Regions from separate parts of the Streptomyces rectiviolaceus genome, predicted to be linked through region 2. Evidence: riboswitches for the same ligand, from Rfam matches in the RefSeq annotation. Region 2 holds a riboswitch; the other holds the start of a gene.
What was found. Region 2 has a riboswitch for S-adenosylmethionine ahead of ABD378_RS06170 (putative leader peptide). Riboswitches for the same ligand answer to the same signal wherever they lie in the genome.

Region 1 (7,016 bases), on a different contig from region 2:
GACGGGGGCGCGGGAGCGCTCCAGGCGCTCGGCGCCCGGCTCCTTGACGCGGACGGCTGGGAACTCCCGCGCGGCGGAAGGGAGTTGACCCGTTTGAGCCGCATCGATCCCTCGGGCCTCGACCCCCGCCTGAAGGACACCGAGATCCGCGTCGCCTGCAACCCCTTCAACGTCCTGACCGGCGAGCGCGGCGTCGCCCGCGTCTTCGGCCCCCAGAAGGGCGCGACCCCCACGCAGGTCGAACAGCTCGCGACGGCCTTGGAGCACTGGGCGCACGTCCTGACCCGCGACCTGCAGATCACGGCTGACCTCTCCCTCGGCCCCGGAACAGGCGCGTCCGGTGGCCTGGGCGCAGGTCTCGCGGCACTCGGCGCCCAGCTGCTCCCCCGCTTCGACGTCCTGCTCGACGACCTGGACCTGGACGCCCGCCTGGCCCGCGCCGACCTCGTCGTCACCGCCGAGGGCGCCCTCGACCACCAGACGCCGCGCGGCAAGGTCCCCGCCGAAGTGGCAAGGCGCGCCAAGCGGTTCGGCCGCCCGGTCCTGGTCCTCGCGGGCACGATCGGCCAGGGCGCGCACCACGTACGGGCCGAGGGCGTGGACGCCTACAGCGCGATCCTGCCCGCTCCGGTCTCGCTGACCGAGGCGCTCGGGCGGGGCGGCGAGTTCCTCACCGACGCGACCGAGCGGGCCCTGCGGATGATCGTCCTGGGGTCACGCCTGAAGGGACGGACCAAGAATCAGGCTCAGGCTCAGCCTCAGGCAGCCGTGGTGTCCGGCACGCAACGCCCTTCCTCCGTGCGGTAGTTCCAGCGCGCGCCGTCCGCGACGAGTTCCTTGACGGCACGCACGAAGCGCTCCACATGCTCGTCCGGGGTGCCCGCGCCGAAGCTCACGCGGATCGCGTTCAGGGACTTCTCGCCGGGCGCGGCCTCGGGGGCGCCGCACTCGCCCTGGGTCTGCGGGTCGCTGCCGAGCAGGGTGCGCACCAGCGGGTGGGCGCAGAAGAGACCGTCGCGTACGCCGATGCCGTACTCGGCGGAGAGCGCGGCGGCGAAGTGCGAGCTGTTCCAGCCCTCGACGACGAAGGAGAGGACCCCGACGCGCGGCGCGTCGTCCCCGAAGAGCGAGAGCACCTTCACGGCGGGCACGTCGGCGAGGCCCTCGCGCACCTTCGCGATCAGATGGCGCTCACGGGCGACGAGCTCGTCGAAGCCCGCCTCGGTCAGCGCCTTGCAGGCGGAGGCGATGGAGTATACGCCGATGACGTTCGGCGAACCGGCCTCGTGGCGCGCGGCGGTGTCGTGCCACTCGACGTCCACGCCGCCGTCCGTACGCCGCGCGACCTTCCGCGAGGCGCCGCCGCCCGCGAGGTAGGGCTCGGCATCCCGCAGCCAGTCGGAGCGGCCCGCGAGGACACCCGAGCCGAAGGGCGCGTACAGCTTGTGGCCGGAGAAGGCGACCCAGTCGACGTCCAACTCGCTGATGGAGACCGGGTGGTGGGGCGCGAGCTGCGCGGCGTCCAGGACGATGCGGGCGCCGTGCGCGTGCGCGGCGGCGGCCAGCTCCTTGACCGGCCACAGCTCACCGGTGACGTTCGACGCGCCGGTCACGCAGACCAGGGCGGGCCCGTAGGGGTCGCGGTCGGCGAGGGCGCGCTCCAGGGTGGCGACGGCCTGGTCGGCGGTGCGCGGCGCGTTCAGGTACGTCACGCGGGCGTCGCGCCACGGCAGGAGCGAGGCGTGGTGCTCGGTCTCGAAGACGAAGACCTGGCAGTCGGCCGGAAGGGCCGCGGCCAGGAGATTGAGCGAGTCGGTGGTCGAACGGGTGAAGACGACCTGGTCGTCCTCGCGGCAGCCGAGGAACTCGGCGACGGTGACGCGGCTGTTCTCGAAGAGGTCGGTGGAGAGCTGCGAGAGGTACCCGGCACCGCGGTGCACGCTGCCGTAGTACGGCGCGTACGCGGCCACGTCGTCCCACACCCGCTGCAGCGCCGGGGCGCTGGCCGCGTAGTCGAGCGCCGCGTAGGTCACCTCGCCACCGGTGACGAGCGGCACGGTGACGTCACGGCCGAGGACGGGCAGCGGGGCGGCACAGACGGTCTTGTCGGCGGCAGCGGTGGTGACAGACATGGCGAACTCCCGTGGGAAGGCAGGCGAGTTCACTGCAAGGACGCCCGTACGGCGCTGCAGTGACGAAGAGAAAAGGGGGTGCGGAATAGGGGCCGGGAAGCCCTATCGCATTCGCTTGCTCACGAGACTGCTCCCTTGAGGACCAGGACCCCAGGGGTACGACACTCATCGAGTGCGCAGGGGTCCGCGCTTGCCATACGCCTTGCTGCGTACGGCCTGGTCTTCACCCGGGGCACCCCGCCACGGACGGAGGGTTGCCGGACAGCGAGCCGGGGCCTAATCGCTGTCACTCATGACCTGTGCAGCATCTTGCCATACGATCTTCGACGCGCAAGGCGCAGTCCAGAATCCGGACTGCGCCTTGCGTCACATTCGGGTCGGCCTCAGCGGTTGCTGGCCGCCACCCACCGCTCCAGGGCCTTCTTCGCGGCCCCGGAGTCGATCGACTCGGCCGCCTGGGCGATGCCGCCGCGGATCTGCTCCACGAGGCTCCCCTCACCCGGCGAGAGGGCCACGAGGGCCGCCGCCGAGTTGAGCAGCACCGCGTCCCGTACGGGCCCGCTCTCGCCGTCCAGGAGGCGCAGCGCCACCTCGGCGTTGTACGAGGCGTCAGCGCCCCGCAGTGCCTCCACGGGGACGAGGTCGATGCCGACGTCCCGCGGGTCGAAGGCCTCCTCACGCACGGCGCCGTCCCGCACTACCCAGACCCGGGAGGTCGACGTGGTCGTCAGCTCGTCAAGGCCGTCGTCGCCGCGGAAGACGAGGGAGGAGTGCCCGCGCTCGGCGAAGACCCCGGCCACGATGGGCGCCATCCGTGCGTCGGCGACACCGACGGCCTGGGCGCGCACCCGGGCCGGGTTGGTGAGCGGACCAAGCAGGTTGAACACGGTCCGGATCCCCAACTGGCTGCGCGCACCGCCCGCGTACCGCAGCGCCGGGTGGAACTTCACCGCGAAGCAGAAGGTGATCCCCGCCTCCTCCGCGACCTCGACGACCCGCTGCGGGGTGAGCTCGAGATTCACGCCGAGCTTCTCGAGCACGTCGGAGGCGCCGCTGGCCGACGACGCGGCGCGGTTGCCGTGCTTGACGACCTTCGCGCCCGCGCCGGCGATCACGATCGCGGACATCGTGGAGATGTTGACGGTCTTGGCACCGTCACCGCCCGTACCGACGATGTCGACGGTCCGCCCCGGCACCTCGATCACATTGGCGTGCTCGTACATGGTGCGTACGAGACCGGAGATCTCCTCCACGGTCTCGCCCTTGGCCCGCAGCGCCACGACGAAGCCGGCGATCTGCGCGTCGGTGGCCTCGCCCCGCATGATGCGGTCCATCGCCCAGGCCGTGTCGTCGGCGCTCTGGTCGTTCCCGTCGAGCAGGCCGTTCAGCACACCCGGCCAGGAACGGGCCGCCGCGGTGTTGCCTCCTGCGGGGGTCACAGCGCTCATCTGCCGCTCCTGGGTTCGTTTAGGCGTAGGACAGGAACACCTTATCCAGCCCTGGGGACGGCAAAGAGCCCCGTCCATGCACTGGATGCATGGGACGGGGCTCTCGCCGTGGCGACCTTGTAGCTAGAGCGTCAAAGGATCAGTGGTGGCCGTGGCCGCTCGTGATCTCCTTGTACTCCTCGGTGGTGGGCTTGGGGATCTGGTTGTCCTCCCCGTAGTAGCTCTTGGAGAGCTTGGCCCTGAGCTTCTGCGAGCCGGTCACCTTGCGCTCGACGCCGTTCTCGTCGACCGAGGGGCCGATCTCGACCGGCGCGTACTGCTCGTGCGCGGTGAGCGTGTGCAGCTGCTCCTGGTTGAGCGGCTCGTGGACCTCGATGAACTCACCGTGCGGCAGGCGCTTGATGATGCCGGACTCGCGCCCGTGCAGGACCTTGTCCTTGTCGCGCCGCTGCAGACCCAGGCAGATCCGCCTGGTGATGACGAAGGCGAGTACCGGTGCGACGAAGAACGCGATGCGCACGAACCAGGTGATCGCGTTGATCGACAGGTGGAAGTGCGTGGCCCACAGGTCGTTTCCACCACCGATGAGCAGCACCATGTACCAGGTGATCCACGCGACACCGAAGGCCGTACGGGTCGGGACGTTGCGCGGGCGGTCCAGGATGTGGTGCTCGCGCTTGTCGCCGGTGACCCAGGACTCGATGAACGGGTAGACCGCGATCGCCACCAGGACCAGCGGGAAGATGATCAGCGGGATGAACACACCCAGGACGAGCGTGTGACCCCAGGCGTTGATCTCCCAGCCGGGCATGAAACGGATCAGGCCTTCGGAGAAGCCCATGTACCAGTCGGGCTGGGCTCCGGTGGAGACCTGGTCCGGCCGGTAGGGACCGAGTGCCCAGATCGGGTTGATCGTGGCGATCGCCGAGATGGCCGTGATGATGCCGAAGACCAGGAAGAAGAAGCCTCCGGCCTTGGCCATGTAGACCGGCAGCAGCGGCATGCCCACGACGTTGTTGTTGGTCTTGCCGGGGCCCGCGAACTGCGTGTGCTTGTGGTAGAAGACCAGGATCAGGTGGGCCACCAGGAGGCCCATCATGATGCCGGGCAGCAGCAGGATGTGGACCGAGTAGAAGCGGGCCACGAAGTCGCCGCCGGGGAACTCCCCGCCGAACAGGAACATCGACAGGTACGTGCCCACGACTGGCACGGACAGGATCGCGCCCTGCATGAAGCGGACACCGGTGCCGGAGAGCAGGTCGTCCGGGAGCGAGTAACCGGTGAAGCCGGTGAACATGCCCAGGACGAACAGCAGGAAGCCGAAGATCCAGTTGATCTCACGGGGCTTGCGGAAAGCGCCCGTGAAGAAGACGCGCATCATGTGCACGAACATGGCCGCGAGGAAGATCAGCGCCGCCCAGTGGTGGATCTGCCGGATCAGCAGACCACCGCGCACATCGAAGCTGATGTGCATGGTCGAGTTGAACGCCTCGGACATCAGCTGGCCCTGCAGCGGGACGTAGCTGCCGTGGTACTCCACCTCGTTCATCGACGGGTGGAAGAACAGCGTCAGATACACACCCGTGAGGATGATGATGATGAAGCTGTAGAGCGCGACCTCACCCAGCATGAAGGACCAGTGGTCCGGGAAGATCTTGCGCATGTTGGCCTTGGCCAGGGAGTAGATCCCCACCCGGCCGTCGGCCCAGTCGGCGACCCGCTCACCGGCGGGTGCCTTCTTACGGTTGTCGTTCGCCGAAGTGCTCATCCGCGCTCCCAGAATGCAGGACCGACGGGCTCGGCGAAGTCGCCGAGCGCCTCGAGGTAGCCCTCTTCGTTCACGGCGATGCGCAGCTGCGGCAGCGCGTGACCGGCCGGGCCGAAGATCACTCGGGCACCGTCGGAGAGGTCGAAGGTGGACTGGTGGCACGGGCAGAGGACGTGGTGCGTCTGCTGCTCGTACAGGGAGATCGGGCAGCCGACGTGGGTGCAGATCTTCGAGTACGCGACGACACCGTCGTGCGACCACTCGAGCTCCTGCTTGTCCTTGATGTTGTCCGGCTGGATCCGGACGATCATCAGGGCCGCCTTGGCGATCTCCTTCTGGAAGTCGTGATCGTGCTCCTCCAGGCCCTCGGGCTTGGCGAAGGTCAGCGAGCCGACCTGGATGTCCGACGGACGCAGCGGCTCGTTCGTGTTCATGTTCACGAGCAGCTTGCCCTTGGACCACAGCGTGTGCCGCAGCTTGTCCTCGGGCAGCGGACCGAGGTCGCGCAGCAGGACGACGCCGGAGAGCGGCACCATGGCAAGCGCGCCGAACATCGTGTTGCGGATCAGCTTGCGGCGGCCGAACTGCGACTCCTCGGCACCGGCCTTGAAGTCGGCCATGACCTTGGCCTTGACCTCGGGCTCGGCCGCGATCGGGTGCCGCTCGTCGGCGACCTCCACATCGGACATCAGGGTGCGGGCCCAGTGGACCGCTCCCGCACCGATGCAGAACAGCGCGACGCCGAGGGTCATGCCCAGGGAGAAGTTGAGCGCGCTGATGTGGCCGATCGGGAAGATGTAGATGCTCTTGTCGACCGGGAACGCCACATACGAGGCGATGAATCCGATCGTGGCCAGCATCGACAGCGTGAACAGGAAGGCGACCGCACGCTCGGAACGCCTGGCGGCCCGCTCGTCGATGTCCTGGACACGATGCTCATGGGGCGGAAGCCCCGGGTCGGCGAACGGGTTCTCGTCCGCTACAGCCACCGAGCCGTGCTCGGTCTCCTGCACGTCGGGCAGGTTCTCTTCTGATTTCTCTTGGCTACTCATGACTTCTTGGCCTTTGCGGTCCGAGCGGCGACCCACACGGCGACCGCGATCAGCGAGCCGAGACCGAAGATCCAGCCGAACAGGCCTTCACTGACCGGACCCAGACCACCCAGCTTGAGACCGCCAGGGCTCTCGGTCTGTTCGCCGTTGACCGCGTCGAGGTACGCGATGATGTCCTTTTTGTTCTTCTCCGGCATGATCGTGTCGGGGAAGGACGGCATGTTCTGCGGGCCGGTCTGCATGGCCTCGTAGATGTGCTTCGGGGAGACATCCTCCAACGAAGGAGCGAACTTGCCCTTCGTCAACGCGCCACCCTCACCGGTGAAGTTGTGGCACTGCGCGCAGTTGGTGCGGAACAGCTCGCCACCCTTGGCGATGTCCGCCCCGTCCGGGCTGTACTGCTTCTCGGTGGGGATGGTCGGGCCCGCGCCCAGCGAGGCGATGTACGCCGCGAGCTGGTCGATCTGGGCCTGGTTGTAGATGGCCTTCTTCTTCGGCGCCTGGGCGCCCGGCTGCTGGAGCGGCATACGGCCGGTGCTGACCTGGAAGTCGACGGCGGCTGCGCCGACGCCCACCAGGCTAGGACCGTCGGAGGACCCCTGACCGCCGGTTCCGT
Region 2 (7,016 bases):
ACGGGCCGGGCGACGAGCAGGGCATCAACGGCACCACGCCACTGGCCCTGCACGAGTGGAGCCACGTGGCGGTGACGATCGAGGGCGCCACCGGCACGCTCTACGTCAACGGCACCGCGGTCGCCGCCAACACCGCGATGACCCTGGACCCGTCCGCGCTCGGCCCGCTGAAGAACAACTGGCTCGGCCGCTCCAACTACGCGGCCGACCCCGTCTTCGCCGGCGCGTTCGACGAGGTCAACTTCTGGTCGCGGGCGCTGACCGCCGCCGAGATCGCCGGGCTCGAGGACGCGCGCGCCGCCGGTTCACCGGCAGGAGCGGGGGACTTGGCGTCGTACGCCTTCGACGAGACCGACGGCGGCTCCTTCGCCGACAGCTCCGGCCGCGGCCGGCCTGCCACCCTGCGCCGCACCTGGGGCGGACCGAGCCATCCGGGGTTTCTCGCGGCGTACCCCGAGACGCAGTTCATCACCCTGGAGTCGATGACCAAAGGTGACTACACGGTGGTGTGGGCGCCGTACTACACCGCCCACAAGATCCTGCGCGGTGTCCTCGACGCCTATCTGCACACGGACGACGCCCGGGCGCTGGACCTCGCGTCGGGCATGTGCGACTGGATGTACGCCCGCCTCTCCGGACTGCCACGGACCACCCTGCAACGGATGTGGGGCATCTTCTCCAGCGGGGAGTTCGGCGGCATCGTCGAGGCGATCTGCGACCTGTACGCCATCACCGGCAAGGCCGAACACCTGGCGCTGGCCCGCCTCTTCGACCTCGACAAGCTCATCGACGCGTGCGCCGCGGGCGACGACACGCTCGACGGGCTCCACGCCAACCAGCACATCCCCATCTTCACCGGACTGCTTCGGCTGTACGACGAGACGGGGGAGCGGCGCTACCTCACCGCCGCGAAGAACTTCTGGGGCATGGTCGTCCCGACCCGCATGTACGGCATCGGCGGCACCAGCACCGGCGAGTTCTGGAAGGCGCCCGGCGTCATCGCGGGAACGCTCGGCGACACGACCGCCGAGACCTGCTGCGCGTACAACCTGCTCAAGCTGAGCCGGGCGCTGTTCCTCCACGAGCAGGACCCCGTGTACATGGACTACTACGAGCGGGCCCTGTACAACCAGGTCCTCGGTTCGAAGCAGGACAAGGCCGACGCGGAGAAGCCGCTCGTCACGTACTTCATCGGCCTGCTGCCGGGCCATGTGCGCGACTACACGCCCAAGTCCGGGACGACATGCTGCGAGGGCACGGGCATGGAGAGCGCCACCAAGTACCAGGACTCCGTCTACTTCCGGAAGGCCGACGGCTCCGCCCTGTACGTCAACCTCTACAGCCCCTCCACGCTGACCTGGAGCCAGAAGGGCATCACGGTCACGCAGACCACCGACTACCCGAGGGAACAGGGCACCACGCTCACCGTCCGTGGCTCCGCCGCCTTCGATCTGCGGTTGCGCATACCGGCCTGGGCGGGGAGCGGATTCGCCGTGACCGTCAACGGCAAGAAGGTGAGAGCCGATCCGGTCCCCGGAAGCTACTTCTCCGTGTCCCGGACATGGCGCGACGGTGACACCGTCCGGGTCTCCGTTCCCTTCCGGCTGCGGGTGGAGAAGACCCTCGACAAGCCGGAAGTCCAGGCCCTGTTCTACGGACCGGTCCACCTGGTGGCCCGCGACAGCCGTACGTCGTACCTCCGGTTCGGTCTCTACCGCAACGCGGCACTCTCCGGAGACCTGCTGCCCACGCTCACCCCGGTCGCGGGCAAACCGCTCCACTACACACTCGACGGCACCGGCCTCGCGCCCTTCTTCGAAGGCACGGAGGACCCGACGCACGCCTACTTCCAGCGGGCCGAACCCAAGGTGGTCCTCGGCACGATCGACTCCGGCGTCACCAATCCGGCAGGTCCCGACGGCATGACCCTCCTCGACGAGATCTGGTCGGCCGCTCCCTTCGGGGACAAGGGCGCGCTGGTCAAGCACGTCCAGGCCACCGCGGATTCCTGGGTGGCCGCAGGACGGCTGAGCGCGCCGGACGGCAAGAAGGTGGTGAGCACGGCGAAGGAGGCGTCCTACGTGCGGTGAACGGGGCCCGGGCGAGGGTGGTTGGCGTGGAAGGCCGGGTGCTCGTGCAGGCGGCGGACGTAGGTACGTACGTGGGGGTAGCGGTGGGTGGCCTCGGCTTCGTCCGGGGTGAGGCGTTCGTCCGGGGTGAGGTGGACGAGTGTTGCCCACAAGTCGACGTCCGCCGCGGTGAGTTGGCCGCCCACGAGGTAGGGGTGGGAGGCCAGACGGCGGTCGATCTGGTCCAGCGTCGAAGGGGTGAGTGGGGTGAGTGGGGTGAGCGGGGTTGCGAGGAGTTCGTGCCAGGTGTCGATTCGTGCGGCCAGGGCCGGTGGGCGCAGGAGGGTGAGCGGGCCACGGCCGTGCGCGGAGAAGCGACAGGCGAGGTCGCGCAGGATGTCGGGGGTGTGGTTGCTGACGACGTGCCCGCTCCATCGGTCGCACAGGGCGGGAACGGTCAGCGGGCCGTCGAAGTGGTGCTCGGTGGCCTCGTAGTGGCCGTGCAGCGAGTCGAGTGCCGCCATGGCGGTGGTGTCCGGTGTCAGGAGTGTGGTCGTGACCGCGTCCCTGAGCCCGAGCAGGTCGAGAGTGATCGAGACGCGCAAGGAGCGGGGACACCCTGCCGAGAGGTACAGGTGATAGCGGTGGGGGGCTGGATAGAAGCCGCCCGCCAGGTCGGCGCCGATGCGGCTGCGGATCGGCGACGGACGGGCGCCGAGTGGACTGGGCATGGCTCTCCAGACAGGTGAGGGGGCGCCGACCGCGCGCACGGCGTCGGTGGCACAGCGGGGGAGAGGGGGGAGAGGGGGATCCGGGGCCACGGAGGGCCGCATGAGGAAGAGAGCCGAAGCGATGACGCCTCGTCTCCGTGGACGTCTCTTCTGCGGGACGACGTCAGGCGGCTGGAGCCGAGGCGCTGCACACGCGCAGCAGGTCGATGTGCAGACGCCGTGTCAGGAGGCGGGGGCGGGGCCGTCCCGCGGGCAGGGGACGCCGTGGGGTGCTTTTCCTCTCACCGACCGCCCTGGACATGTCCACCAGCCCTGCCGTCGAGGCCCGTTGCGTCCGGAGCCGCGCTTGCCCACCATCGTGACCGTCACCGGAAGTCTGGATCCGGGCACCAGGCGCCGTCAAGAAGGCGTGGAACTCCCGGCGTGGAAGCGGAACAGAAGGCGCGGCCCCGCGGTTGTCCCTGACGGAGGCGGACGACGAGGCACCTACGGCGATGTGAGCACGCCCATGATCCACAGGCATTGCGCACCGCCACGGACCTCACGTAACGTCCCGAGCAGGTTACGAGCGTCAGCGTCAAGCCCTGGCTTGCTGACCGGCAACCCTCCCACGCGGCGGGGTGCTCCAGGTGAGGACCAGGCGGTGCCCGACCAGGGTTCCGCAAGCGCGAGACCGGCGAGACTGGCGAGGCCCCAGGCCCGCCGGCCGGAAGGGCGGAGGTGACGGACGTGGCACTTGTGCCGCCCGCGTTGCCCGCCCCTCGCGTCATGGTGATCGCTCCGAGCCGCCAGGTGCATCTGTACTCCCGGCCGCACATCGACCTGCAGCGTGTCGCCGGCGCGCTCTGTCGTTCCTGACCCGTCACCCCGCCGCCGCACCCTCGGAGCCGAGGGGCCGGTGTTCTCGTACGGTCGATCAGGAAGGCACTCCTCCGTGTCGTCATCACCTTCACCTTCATCCGCGCTGCCCTCTTCCGCTCCTTCCTCCGCGCTGCACCTCGCCGTCGCGCTCGACGGGGCGGGCTGGCACCCGGCCGCGTGGCGCGAACCGGCGTCCCGCCCCCGGGAGTTGCTCACCGCCCAGTACTGGGCCGATCAGATCACCGAGGCCGAACGCGGCCTGCTCGACTTCGTGACGATCGAGGACGCCCTCGGGCTGCAGTCCTCGCACTTCACCGAACCCGACGGGCGCACCGATCAGGTCCGCGGACGGCTCGACGCCGTCCTCATCGCCGCCCGCGTCGCCCCGCTGACCAGCCACATCGGACTGGTGCCGACGGTGGTGGCCACGCACACGGAGCCCTTCCACATATCCAAGGCGATCGCCACGCTCGACTACGTGAGCACGGGCCGCGCGGGCGTACGGGTCCAGGTGTCGGCACGCCGCAACGAGGCCGCGCACTTCGGACGCCGCACCTTCCCCGCCTTCGGCATCGAGGACCTCGACGACCCCGCCGTCAGGGAGTTGACCGTCGACCTCTTCGACGAGGCGGCCGACCACGTCGAAGCCGTGCGCCGGCTCTGGGACAGCTGGGAGGACGACGCGGAGATCAGGGACGTCGCCACCGGCCGCTTCATCGACCGCGACAAGCTGCACTACATCGACTTCGAGGGCAAGCACTTCAGCGTCAAGGGGCCCTCGATCACGCCACGGCCGCCACAGGGCAGGCCCCTGGTCAGCGCGCTCGCCCACGAGGCAGCGAATGACGCGCCGTTCCGGCTTCTCGGCCGCTCCGCCGACATCGGATACGTCACCCCGCGCGACGCCGGGCACGCACGCGTCGTCGTCACGGCGGTCCGTGCCGAACAGGACGCGGCAGGGCGGACCGGCGAACCCCTGCATCTCTTCGGTGACCTGGTCGTGTTCCTCGACGACGACCCGGCCGCCGCCACGGCCCGCAGGGAGCGTCTGGACGCCCTCGCCGGTCACCCGTACACCAGCGACGCGCGAGTCTTCACGGGTACACCGGCGCAACTGGCCGAACTTCTCCTGGAGTTGGGACAGGCCGGTCTTACCGGGTTCCGGCTGCGTCCCGCCGTCATCGGCCACGACCTCCCGGCGATCACCCGCGGCCTGGTGCCCGAACTGCAGCGCCGCGGCGCCTTCCGGCACGCCTACGAAGCCGACACCCTGCGCGGCCTGCTGGGCCTCGCCCGCCCCGCAAGCCGCTACGCCGCCACCGCCTGAGCCGGACCGGAAGGGACCCCTCATGAGCAAGTCACCGGACAAGCCGCTCAAGCAGATCCACCTCGCGGCGCATTTCCCCGGCGTCAACAACACCACCGTATGGAGCGACCCGGAGGCCGGAAGCCATATCGAGTTCAGCTCCTTCGCGCACTTCGCGCGGACCGCGGAGCGCGCCAAGTTCGACTTCCTGTTCCTCGCCGAGGGGCTGCGGCTGCGTGAACAGGGCGGGAAGATCTACGACTTGGACGTCGTCGGGCGGCCCGACACCTTCGCCGTCCTGACCGCGCTCGCCGCCGTCACCGAACACCTCGGCCTGACCGGCACCATCAACTCCACCTTCAACGAGCCCTACGAAGTGGCCCGTCAGTTCGCCAGCCTCGACCACCTCTCGGGCGGACGCGCCGCGTGGAACGTCGTGACCTCCTGGGACGCCTTCACCGGCGAGAACTTCCGCCGTGGCGGATTCCTGCCGCAGGAGGAGCGCTACTCCAGGGCGAAGGAATTCCTGAGTACGGCCAATGAGCTGTTCGACTCCTGGCGCGGTGACGAGATCGTCGCGGACCAGGAGAGCGGCACCTTCCTGCGCGACGCCCAGGCGGGCGCCTTCGTCCACCAGGGTCAACACTTCGACATCCAGGGGCAGTTCAACGTCCCGCGCAGTCCGCAGGGCCGCCCGGTCATCTTCCAGGCCGGTGATTCGGAGGAAGGGCGCGAGTTCGCGGCGGCCGGCGCGGACGCGATCTTCAGCCGGTACAGCACGCTCAAGGAAGGTCAGGCGTTCTACACGGACGTCAAGGGCCGCCTCGCCCGCCACGGCCGCACCCACGACCAGCTCCTCATCCTGCCCGCCGCGACCTTCGTCCTCGGGGACACGGACGCGGAGGCGGAGGAACTCTCCCGGGAGGTGCGGCGCAAGCAGGTCAGCGGCGCCACAGCGATCAAGCACCTGGAGTTCGTCTGGAACCGCGACCTCTCCGCGTACGACCCGGAAGGCCCGCTGCCCGACATCGACCCTGACGTCGGCGAGCACACCATCGCCCGCGGCCGGGCCCAGGTGCGGATGTACCGCGACCCGCTGGCCACCGCCCGGGAGTGGCGCGAGCTCGCGGCGGCCAACAAGTGGTCGATCCGCGACCTCGTCATCGAGACCGGCAACCGCCAGTCCTTCGTGGGCTCCCCGGCCACCGTCGCCGAGACGATCAACTCCTTCGTCCAGGCCGACGCGTCCGACGGGTTCATCCTCGTTCCGCACATCACCCCGGGCGGCCTCGACGCCTTCGCCGACACCGTGGTCCCGCTGCTCCAGGAGCGCGGCGTCTTCCGCACGGAGTACGAGGGCACCACCTTGCGCGACCACCTCGGCCTGGCCCACCCCGACGCCGAGGCGCGCTTCCCTGAGCCCGAGTCAGAGCCCGTGCCCGCACCCGTGCCCGCGTCGGCCGACCACTGAGGAGGAGCACCACCCATGTCAGCCATCCCTCTCGGCGTCCTCGACCTGGTCCCGGTCTCGTCCGGCTCCACCGCGGCCGGGGCGCTGCACAACTCCATCGACCTGGCCCGGCGGACCGAGCAATTCGGCTACGCCCGCTACTGGTTCGCCGAGCACCACCTCAACCCGGGCGTGGCCGGCACCTCACCCGCGGTCGTCCTCGCCCTGACCGCCGCCGCGACGTCGACGATCAGGCTCGGGGCAGGGGCCGTACAGCTCGGTCACCGCACCGCACTCTCCACGGTCGAGGAGTTCGGCCTGATCGACGCGCTGCATCCCGGGCGCCTCGACCTGGGCCTCGGCCGCTCCGGCGGCAAACCGCCCGGGACGCCCGCCGCCCCGGCGCCCACCGCGACCCCCGTCGTCGACGGCCGCGCACCCAACGGGCTGCGGATCCCGGCACGGTTCTCCTACGAGCATCTGCTCGGCTCACCCCGCGTCGCCCTCCAGCGCAAGCTGCTCCAGCAGCCGCACGCCCAGGCGCAGGACTACGGGGAGCAGGTCGACGACATCCTCGCGCTGCTCGCGGGCACGTACCG

Region 1: linked by a shared signal. The riboswitch ahead of ABD378_RS09965 (aminotransferase class V-fold PLP-dependent enzyme) and the one ahead of ABD378_RS06170 (putative leader peptide) in region 2 are both predicted to bind S-adenosylmethionine.

Annotation. Positions count from the first base shown of each region.
Region 1 covers NZ_BAAAUG010000029.1:60,786-67,801, forward strand. Annotated here, with positions in the region: gene ABD378_RS09960 (glycerate kinase family protein) at 1-807, shown strand, start outside; gene ABD378_RS09965 (aminotransferase class V-fold PLP-dependent enzyme) at 759-2,132, opposite strand; SAM riboswitch class IV at 2,314-2,430, opposite strand; gene trpD (anthranilate phosphoribosyltransferase) at 2,516-3,580, opposite strand; gene qcrB (cytochrome bc1 complex cytochrome b subunit) at 3,720-5,348, opposite strand; gene qcrA (cytochrome bc1 complex Rieske iron-sulfur subunit) at 5,345-6,400, opposite strand; gene qcrC (cytochrome bc1 complex diheme cytochrome c subunit) at 6,397-7,016, opposite strand, start outside.
Region 2 covers NZ_BAAAUG010000022.1:92,508-99,523, forward strand. Annotated here, with positions in the region: gene ABD378_RS06160 (beta-L-arabinofuranosidase domain-containing protein) at 1-2,090, shown strand, start outside; gene ABD378_RS06165 (glutathione S-transferase C-terminal domain-containing protein) at 2,078-2,800, opposite strand; SAM riboswitch class IV at 3,361-3,474, shown strand; gene ABD378_RS06170 (putative leader peptide) at 3,569-3,658, shown strand; gene ABD378_RS06175 (LLM class flavin-dependent oxidoreductase) at 3,735-4,988, shown strand; gene ABD378_RS06180 (NtaA/DmoA family FMN-dependent monooxygenase) at 5,011-6,438, shown strand; partial or broken gene ABD378_RS06185 (LLM class flavin-dependent oxidoreductase) at 6,454-7,016, shown strand, end outside.